Regions from separate parts of the Sphingomonas taxi genome, predicted to be linked through region 1. Evidence: predicted binding sites of a transcription regulator. Region 1 holds the regulator's gene; the other holds the start of a gene.

Region 1 (5,092 bases):
GCTGGAGGCCCTCGCCCTGCTGCTCGACGCCTTGGGCTGCGGCGGGCCGGTCTGGTGGGCGACCGATGTCGCCTTACGCCTGTTGCTGGTCCTCGCGCATGCGGTCGCCGCTGCGCCGGGATCGTCGCTTGCGCTGCCGTCGATGCCGGCGGCGGCGTTTGCGCTCTTGGTGGCGGGGGGATTGTGGCTGGCTTTGTGGCGGACGCGGTGGCGGCGGCTCGGCGTGGTACCGCTCGTCATCGGTGCGGGCTGGACGTGGCTGACGCCCGCGCCCGACCTGCTGGTGACGGGCGACGGGCGGCATATGGCGGTGCGTGTCGGCGGCGGGCTGGCGCTGCTGCGTGATCGGGCCGGGGACTATACGCGGGACATGCTCGCCGAAAACGGCGGCGCCGACGCGGGGATGCTATTGGGGGAGCAGGCGGCGGCGCGCTGCACGCGCGATGCCTGTGCGGTCGATGTGGATGCGGGCGGGCGGCGCTGGCGGGTGCTGGCGACGCGGAGCCTGTATCCGGTGAACCGCGACGATCTCGCGACGGCCTGTGCGCGTGCGGATGTGGTGGTGAGCGAACGCCATCTGCCGCGAACGTGCCGGCCGCGCTGGCTCCGGCTGGACGCGCCGATGCTGCGGCGGACCGGCGGGGTCGCGGTGACCTTCGCGGGTGGCGACGTGCGGACGGTGCGGCGCGACGCGGATGCGCATCCGTGGTTCGCTGCCGTGCGGGTCATGCCGGCGGTGACGGGCGAGCACCATAGAAAGCGTCGATGGGGTGCCCCGTGAAAGTCCGCCAGTGCTCCTGCGGACGCAGGAGTCCAGAGCCAAGCAGAACAACGGCGTATGGCGTTCCGGACTCCTGGGCTCCTGCTTTCGCAGGAGCACTGGGATGACGTTCGCAGAGGTCTCGAACAAGTCCGGGGTGACCGAGAGAGGGTGGAAAGCGTTGGGCATACATGGAGGCCCATATGCGATCCCGCCGGCGGCTCAATCGTAGCGGCGCAGGATGCCCGACAATTTGCCTTGCACGCGGACGTGCGAGGGCACGTAGCGTTGCGGTTCATAGGCGCGATTGGCCGGATCGAGCCGGACCATCGCGCCCTCGCGACGGAAATATTTGAGCGTCGCCTCGCTGTCGTCGATCAGCGCGACGACGATCTCGCCGTCGCGGGCGACTTCGGTCCGGCGGATCAGCGCATAGTCGCCGTCGAGAATGCCCGCCTCGACCATCGAATCGCCCGATACTTCCAGCGCATAATGTTCGCCCGAACCGAGCAGCGCGGCCGGCACCGCGAGCATCGAGCTTCCCTCGAACGCCTCGATCGGCACGCCGGCGGCGATGCGGCCGTGCAGCGGGATTTCGATGACGTCGTTGGCCGGCGTCGCCGCGGGGCGGACGTTGCCGGTCTTGGCAGGGGGCACGGCCGGGGCGGCCGGCGCGGGCTTGCGTTCCGACCGTTCCGGCATGCGCAGCACTTCGAGCGCACGGGCACGGTTGGGCAGACGGCGGATGAAATGCCGTTCCTCGAGCGCGCTGATCAGGCGATGCACGCCCGATTTGGATTTCAGGTCGAGCGCTTCCTTCATCTCCTCGAACGAGGGCGAGATGCCGGTTTCTTCCAGCCGGTCGTTGATGAAGCAAACGAGCTCGTGTTGCTTGCGCGTGAGCATGAGCGGACCTTCCCCGTCGGAACAGACGCGGAACTTCTAGGGAACAGGATAGCGCCCGTCAAGCGATGACGAGGATTTGTGCCGAGTCGCCCGCACTGGTGGCAGGCGCGTCGACCGGCCGCACGATCAGGCAGTGCGAGCGGGCGAGCGTGAGGAGCATCGAACTGTCTTGGATGGTCGAGGCAAAGGCGCGACCGTCGCGCAGCTCGGCGCGCAGATAGTCGGTGCGCGGGCCGTTCGCGGGCAGGTCCTCGCCGAGGATGGTCATCGTCGTGCGCGGTAGCGGGTCGGCGGCGCCCGCGAGGTGCGCGACCAGCGGTTTGACGAACAGCAACGCGGTGACGAACGCGGACACCGGATTACCGGGCAGGCCGAGCAGGATCGTGTCGCCGAGCCGGCCCGCCATCATCGGCTTGCCGGGGCGCAGCGCGATCCGCCAGAAGTCGATGCTGCCGCCGGCCGCCTCGAGCGCAGGGCGGACGAGATCGTGGTCGCCGACCGAAGCGCCGCCGGTGGTGACGAGCAAATCGGCTTCGACACCGGCGAAGGCGTCCCGCAACGTGGCGAGATCGTCGGGGAGGATGCCGAGATCGATCAATTCGATCGGCAGGTCGGCGAGCAGCGCCGCCAGCATCGCGCGGTTCGATTCGGGGAGCGCGTCGGGCGAGGCGCCGCGGCCGGGCTCGACCAGTTCGTCGCCGGTCGCGCAGATCGCGACCCGCACGCGGCGGTGGACGGCGATCGTCGCCACGCCGCCGGTCGCCGCGACCGCGATCCGCGCGGCGGTCAGCCGCTCGCCCTGCGCGATCAGCCGGTCACCGGTGGTGAAATCGAGGCCGCGGCGGCGGGTGTTGCGGCCCTGCGTCGGCGGACCTTCGCCGGTCAGCCGGATTGCCGTGCCGTCGGCGGCGACTTCCTCCTGGATCATCACCGTGTCGGCGCCCGCGGGCATCGCCGCGCCGGTAAAGATCCGAACCGTTTCGCCCGGGCGGACCGCGCCGGCGAAGGGGCGGCCGGCGGCGCTTTCGCCGATCAGCGTCCAGGGACCGGGGAGGTCGGCGAAGCGGATGGCATAGCCGTCCATCGCCGACAGATCGGTCGCCGGCTGCGTCCGGCGGGCGCCGACGTCGGCGGCGGCCCAGCGTCCGTGCGCCTGAGCGAGCGGTACCTCTTCGACGGCGACCGGGGCCGCCGAGGCGAACAGGCGGGCTTGCGCCTCGGCGATCGGCAACAGCGCCATGGCGTCAGGCGCGCCAGTCGCCGGACTTGCCGCCGGCCTTTTCGAGCAGGCGGATGCCGGTGATCATCATGCCGCGGTCCATCGCCTTCGCCATGTCGTAGATGGTCAGCAGCGCGACCGACACGGTGGTGAGCGCTTCCATCTCGACGCCGGTCTTGCCGTCGGTCGCGGCGAGCGCGGTGGCGGTGATGCCGGTGTCGTCGAGCACCAGATCGAGCGTGACGCGGGTGAGGGGGAGGGGGTGGCAGAGCGGGATGAGCTCGGCGGTCTTCTTCGCCGCCATGATGCCGGCGACGCGGGCGACGGCGAGCACGTCGCCCTTCTTCGCCGCACCGTCGCGGATCGCGGCGAGCGCATCCGCGGCGACCGCGATATGGCCGGTGGCGACGGCGCGGCGGCTGGTCACCGCCTTGTCGCCGACATCGACCATATGCGCGGCGCCGTCGGCGTCGAGATGGGTGAGCCCGCTCATTCGATCATCGCGCGGGTCGCGGCCTCGACGTCGTCGGCGCGCATCAGCGCCTCGCCGATCAGGAAGCAGTGCACGCCGTGTGCGGCCATCGCATCGAGATCGGCGCGCGTCTCGAGCCCGCTCTCGGCGACGAAGGTGCAGCCCTTGGGCGCCTTGTCGACCAGTTCGTAGGTGCGGGCGAAATCGACGGTGAAGTCGCGCAGGTCGCGGTTGTTGACCCCGATCAGTCGCGACTTGAGCTTGAGCGCGCGGTCGAGTTCGTGCGCGTCGTGCACCTCGACCAGTACGTCCATGCCGCAGTCGCGCGCCGATGCCTCGATCTCCGCCATCTGGTTGTCGTCGAGCGCGGCGACGATGATGAGGATCGCGTCGGCGCCGATCGAGCGGCTTTCGGTCGCCTGCCACGGATCGACCATGAAATCCTTGCGGATCACCGGCAGGTCGCAGGCGGCGCGCGCGGCGATGAGATAGTCGTCGGAGCCCTGAAACCATTGCTCGTCGGTGAGCACCGACAGGCAGGCGGCGCCGCCCGCCTGATAGGCGCGGGCATGGGCGGGGGGATCGAAATCGGCGCGGATCAGGCCCTTCGACGGGCTCGCCTTCTTGATCTCGGCGATCAGCGCGTGGCCCGGCCTGGCGTCGAGCGCGGCGCGGAAGCCGCGCGGTTTGGTCACCGCGGCGATGCGTGCGTCGAGATCGGCGAGGCTCGTGGTCGCCTTGCGTGCGGCGACCTCGGCGCGTTTGGTTTCGATGATGCGGGAGAGGATGGTCATCGGTAGGCGATCCAGCGGTCGAGCAGCGCGCCCGCGCGGCCGTCGTCGAGCGCGGCCGCGGCGGCGTGCGCGCCGGCGGTGAGATGGGGACTGTGGCCGGCGACGACCAGCGCGGCGGCGGCGTTGAGCAGCACCGCGTCGCGATAGGCGCCCGGCTCGCCGGCAAGCAGGCGGCGCAGCGCGGCGGCGTTATAGGCGGGGTCGCCGCCGCGGATCGCGGCGAGCGGATGGCGCGGCAGGCCGGCGTCCTCTGGCACGATCGTGCGCGGCAGCGTCGCGCTGCCGACGTTGACCGCGATGCTCGGGCCGGCGGTGGAGAGTTCGTCGAGCCCCTCCTCGCCCGAGATCACCGCGGCGCGGGCGGTGCCGAGCTGGTCGAGCGCCTCGGCATAGAGGCCGGCGTAATCGGGGCGGGCGATGCCGATCAGCTGATGCGTGACATGCGCCGGATTGGCGAGCGGCCCCATCAGGTTGAAGATGGTGCGCTTGCCGATGCGGCGGCGGATCGGGGTGATCCGCGCCATCGCGGGATGATGGTTGGCGGCGAACAGGAAGGCGATGCCGAGATCGGCGAGGCTGCCCTCGGCGGTGGCGCCGGCGACCTCCAAGTCGAGGCCGATCGCCTCGAGCGTGTCGGCGGCGCCCGCCTTGGACGAGGCGGCGCGGTTGCCGTGCTTGGCGACGGGCACGCCGCAGGCGGCGACGACCAACGCCACCGCGGTCGAGACGTTGAGCGTGTGATGGCCGTCGCCGCCGGTGCCGCAGACGTCGATCGCGCCGGCGGGGGCGGCGATCGGGATGAGGCGGGCGCGAAGGGCGCGCGCGGCCTCGGCGATCTCGATGCTCGTCTCGCCGCGGTCGGACAAAGCGATGAGGAAGGCGGCGATCGCCTCTTCCGACACGCGCGCGTCGAGGATGTCGGCGAAGGCCTGCGCCGCGCT
Region 2 (5,092 bases), 1.6 Mb from region 1:
CGGTCGGGCTGGTCGGCCGGCTGGGCGGCGACGAATTCAAGGTGCTGCTGCCCGCGATCGACCATCGCGATACGTTGACGACGCTCGCCCGGGAACTGATCGCCGCGCTGTCACAGCCCTATTTCATCGCCGGCGCGACGGTGACGATCGGCTGTTCGATCGGCATCGCCATCGCCCCCCAGCACGGCGACAATGCCGAGGAGCTGGTCCGCAACGCCGATCTCGCGCTCTATGCCGCCAAGGCCGACGGCCGCGGCGTCCACCGCTTCTTCTCCGAGGAGATGCTGTCGGGCGCGAAGAGCCGCAAGGCGCTGGAGGACGACATGCGCGCCGCGCTGGCGGAGGGCGGCTTCCACCTCCATTATCAACCCGTGGTCTCGACCGCGACCGAGGAAATCACCGGCTATGAGGCGCTGCTGCGCTGGCAGCATCCGGTGCGCGGCCGCATCTCGCCCGCCGACTTCATCCCGGTGGCGGAGGAATGCGGACTGATCGAGGCGCTCGGCGAATGGGTGCTGCGCACCGCCTGCGACGCCGCCGCGCGCTGGCCGCGCGCGGTACGCGTCGCGGTCAACGTCTCGCCGATCCAGTTCGCCAACCCCGCCTTCCCGGCGATCGTCACCTCGGCGCTGGCGCGCAGCGGCCTGCCCGCGTCACGGCTTGAGCTGGAGATCACCGAGGGCGTGTTCCTCGACGAATCTGGCGCGACCGATGCGATGTTCCGCTCGCTGAAGGCGCTCGGCGTCCGCCTCGCGCTCGACGATTTCGGCACCGGCTATTCCAGCCTCGGCTATCTGCGCACCGCGCCGTTCGACAAGATCAAGATCGACCAGAGCTTCGTCCGCGGCGCGGCACAGCCGGGCAACCGCAATGCGGCGATCATCCGCGCCATCGTCACGCTCGCCGATACGCTCGCCATGGAGACGACCGCCGAAGGCGTCGAGATCCAGGACGAGATCGAGCTCGTCCGCACCCTGGGCTGCAGCCATATCCAGGGCTTCGTCTACGGCGCCGGCATCGCCGATGCGGAGGTGATCGTGCAGCTCGGCGGCGCGGTGCAGGCCGCGCCGGTCGGCCACAAGGTGAGCCGCGCGCCGCGCACCAAGATGCTGCGCTCGGCGCGGCTCGCGATCGGCCGCACGCAGGGCGACGTGCGCATCCGCAACATCTCCGCGAGCGGCGCGATGATCGACGGCGTCGCGATCGACGACGAGGCGGTCGGGCTCGACGTACTGATCGAACTGGTCGAGGACCAGATGTTCGCCGCCCGCGTCGCCTGGGCGCAGGACGGCAAGGCAGGGCTGCATTTCGCCGAGAATTTCAACCTCGACCGGCTCCAGCAGGCACAGCCCGGCCGCGTCGCCCGCCGCGCGACCTAGTCCCCATCGAGCCTCATCGGCGTAACGTAATTCCTCCCCCTGGCGGGCAGGGCTATCTCATATGACTAGCTGATAAGGCTCGATTGGTTTCCTCACGAGATTCGTCACCCCGGACTCGTTCGGGGTCCACCGGGCCGCAAGAGGACGGTACAGAACCAAGCCTTTCTCCTCGCCGCGGGGTGGACCCCGGAACAAGTCCGGGGTGACGGGGTGGGTTTGCACACGACGGACTCACAGAAATCTTCATATGCGATAGCCCTGCCCTAGCGGGGGAGGAATTAGACTGAATGTCGGTCCCACCTTAGTCCCGCCCTACCCGCTAGGCGCGTGATTCATGTCCGGATTCGCCGCGACTAAAAATTTTCGTTCCCGCATCGTTCCCTTGCGCTTTCCGTAACCCGCGGAAGTCCGCGCGTCGTGCGGCATCGTCCGCTGCCGGGGTGCACCGGCGGGGCGGAACCGGCCTCGCTCCGCCGCATTACCCCCTTGCCTGCCGCGTCGGTTTGCCACAACTTGTGGGGGTTGAGTTCGGGGGCGGACCCAATTGCTGGTAGAGAACACCGTCGATCCCCATATCGGGCATCGGCACCGGGCAAGCCGCGTAGTCGCGATGTGCTCATTTTGTTCTCTTCCTCGGGCCGCCTTGGTGGTAGCATGAGAATGCACCGCCGATTCGAACACTTAGAGAACGAAGGATCGGTTTCGATGGATTTCAGGGACACGCAGGGTGAAGCAATGACCAGCGACACGATCGAAGCACCGGCCGGCGAAGCCACCACCGATGCGGCACGCGCCACCACCGCCTCCCCCGCAACCGAGGCGGTCGGCACCGGCAGCAAGGCGGTCCGCGCCCGCCCCTATCCGGTCGAGGTCGACCATAGCCGCGACGCGCTGCTCACCGACTTCGGCAAGGAGACGCTGAACGACCGCTATCTGCTGCCGGGCGAGAGCTATCAGGACCTCTTCGTCCGCGTCGCCTCGGCCTATGCCGACGATGCCGCGCATGCACAGCGCCTGTACGATTATATCTCGAAGCTGTGGTTCATGCCGGCGACGCCGGTGCTGTCGAACGGCGGCACCGGGCGCGGCCTGCCGATCAGCTGCTATCTCAATTCGGTCCCCGACAGCCTCAACGGCATCGTCGACACGTGGAACGAGAACGTCTGGCTGGCCAGCCGCGGCGGCGGCATCGGCACCTATTGGGGCAACGTCCGCGGCATCGGCGAGCCGGTCGGCCTCAACGGCAAGACCAGCGGCATCATCCCCTTCGTCCGCGTGATGGACAGCCTGACGCTCGCGATCTCGCAGGGTTCGCTGCGCCGCGGCTCGGCCGCCTGCTATCTCGACATCAGCCATCCGGAGATCGAGGAATTCCTCGAGATCCGCAAACCCTCGGGCGATTTCAACCGCAAGGCGCTCAACCTGCACCACGGCGTGCTGCTCACCGATGCCTTCATGGAGGCGGTGCGCAACGGCGAGGAATGGCATCTCCGCAGTCCGAAGGATCAGACGATCCGCCAGACGGTGGATGCACGATCGCTGTTCCAGAAGCTGGTCGAGACCCGCCTGCAGACCGGCGAACCGTACATCGTCTTTGCCGACCACGTGAATTCCAACATGCCCAAGCATCATCGCGAGCTGGGCCTCAAGGTGTCGACCTCGAACCTGTGCAGCGAGATCACGCTGCCGACCGGCGTCGACCATCTCGGCAACGACCGCACCGCGGTCTGCTGCCTGTCGAGCCTCAACCTCGAGACATGGGACCAGTGGAAGGACGAGAAGGGCTTCATCGAGGACGTGATGCGCTTCCTCGACAACGTCCTGCAGGATTATATCGACCGCCACGAGCCGGGCATGGAGCGCGCCGCCTATAGCGCGGGCCGCGAACGTTCGGTCGGGCTCGGCGTGATGGGCTTCCACTCCTTCCTCCAGGCGCGCGGCCTGCCGTTCGAGGGGGCGATGGCCAAGTCGTGGAACCTGCGGATGTTCAAGCACATCAAGGGCCAGGCGGACGAAGCCTCGATGCAGCTCGCGATCGAGCGCGGCCCCTGCCCCGACGCCGCCGACACCGGCGCGATGGAGCGGTTCAGCTGCAAGATGGCGATCGCGCCGACCGCGTCGATCAGCATCATCTGCGGCGGCACCAGCGCGTGCATCGAGCCGATCCCGGCCAACATCTACACGCACAAGACGCTGTCGGGCAGCTTCTCGGTCAAGAACCCCTATCTCGAAAAGCTGCTCAACGAGAAATCGAAGAACAGCGACGCGGTGTGGAACTCGATCCTCGAACATGGCGGTTCGGTCCAGCATCTCGACTTCCTCTCGGTGGAGGAGAAGGACTGCTACAAGACCAGCTTCGAGATCGACCAGCGCTGGCTGCTCGAACTCGCCGGGGACCGCACGCCCTATATCGACCAGGCGCAGTCGCTGAACCTGTTCATCCCCGCCGACGTCGAGAAGTGGGATCTGTTGATGCTCCACTTCCGCGCCTGGGAGCTCGGCATCAAGTCGCTCTATTACCTGCGCTCCAAGTCGGTGCAGCGCGCCGGGTTCGCCGGATCGGGCGGGGTCGAGGCGGACAATACGATCGCCGCACCCAAGTTCGAGATCGGCGAGACGACCGACTATGACGAATGTCTGGCGTGCCAGTGAGCGCATAGGTCGCCCTCACCCTCCCACCCGACTGCGTCGGGCGGGCCCCTCCCTCTCCCGGAGGGAGAGGGTGAGGTGGCCACCATTCCTTCTCCCATCGGGAGAGGGAGGGAGCCGCGCAGCGGCGGAAGGGTGAGGGTGAGATGCGTCTCTACAAAAACCAGCCTTCCGGTACGGTCGAGCACGCCCGGCAACTCCGTCGTGCCGCATCGGAACCCGAGCGTCGTCTGCTGTATGGATTACGTGCGGCATTCCCGACGCTGAAGTGGCGCCATCAGACACCCATCGGGCCTTACCGAGCCGACATCCTCTGCTTCTCCGAACGCCTCGTCATCGAGGTCGACGGCGACACCCACGCCGCCACGCCGGAAGCCGACGCCATCCGCACCCGCTTCATCCAACGCCAAGGCTTTTCCGTGATCCGCTTCGCCAACCCTGACGTGATGACGAACCTCGACGGCGTTCTGGCGCGCATTTCCTTCTCCCTCCGGGAGAAGGAGGGAGCGCCGGAGGCGCGGAAGGATGAGGGTGACCACGCACAGAAAAAGGGCGGCACCGCATGACCGGCACCGCCCTCACCCTTCCGCCGCCTGACGGCGGCTCCTTCCCTCTCCCGCTGGGAGAGGGAAAGTGCGGATCACTCCGCCTCTTCGAACATGTCCACCGCATTGGCGGCGGTGGCCGACAGCCGCACCGTATCGCCCTCGATCTCGGCGACGAGGCCGGCGGGCAGGTAATGATGCTTGCCGCCCTGCCCGTCCTCGGTGCTCGGCGAATCGTTCTTGGTGAGCTTGATGCGCTCGCCCTCGACGTGGTCGACGGTGCCGACGTGGACGCCGTCGGCGCCGATGACGGTCATATGCTCTTTGATGTTGCTGTGATCGTGCATGACAAAGCTCCTGCAAGGGGTTCGGCGGTCCAACGACCCGCCCCGCAATTGGATGCATCGCGCGTCCCTGCCCGAGCCGAGCCCTGATGCCGCTGCAGAGCCTCGTCATGTTCGCGGTCGCCGCGGTGTTCGGCCTCGGCGGCGCGTGGATGCTGTTCGAGCTGCGCCGCCC

Evidence for each region. Region 1 encodes LexA, which represses DNA repair genes until DNA is damaged. Its sites were predicted from a motif close to GTTCCNCNCTTGTTCT; they were not measured.
Region 2: a site for LexA is predicted at 1,992-2,007, ahead of MC45_RS12235 (ribonucleoside-diphosphate reductase subunit alpha). Genes of this name have one in related genera too.

What each region holds. Positions count from the first base shown of each region.
Region 1 covers NZ_CP009571.1:1,093,133-1,098,224, reverse strand. The annotation lists gene MC45_RS04900 (ComEC/Rec2 family competence protein) at 1-781, shown strand, start outside; gene lexA (transcriptional repressor LexA) at 983-1,666, opposite strand; gene MC45_RS04890 (molybdopterin molybdotransferase MoeA) at 1,725-2,906, opposite strand; gene moaC (cyclic pyranopterin monophosphate synthase MoaC) at 2,911-3,378, opposite strand; gene trpC (indole-3-glycerol phosphate synthase TrpC) at 3,375-4,151, opposite strand; gene trpD (anthranilate phosphoribosyltransferase) at 4,148-5,092, opposite strand, start outside.
Region 2 covers NZ_CP009571.1:2,674,004-2,679,095, forward strand. The annotation lists gene MC45_RS12230 (EAL domain-containing protein) at 1-1,379, shown strand, start outside; gene MC45_RS12235 (ribonucleoside-diphosphate reductase subunit alpha) at 2,085-4,031, shown strand; gene MC45_RS12240 (endonuclease domain-containing protein) at 4,175-4,594, shown strand; gene MC45_RS12245 (DUF2171 domain-containing protein) at 4,669-4,920, opposite strand; gene MC45_RS12250 (hypothetical protein) at 5,007-5,092, shown strand, end outside.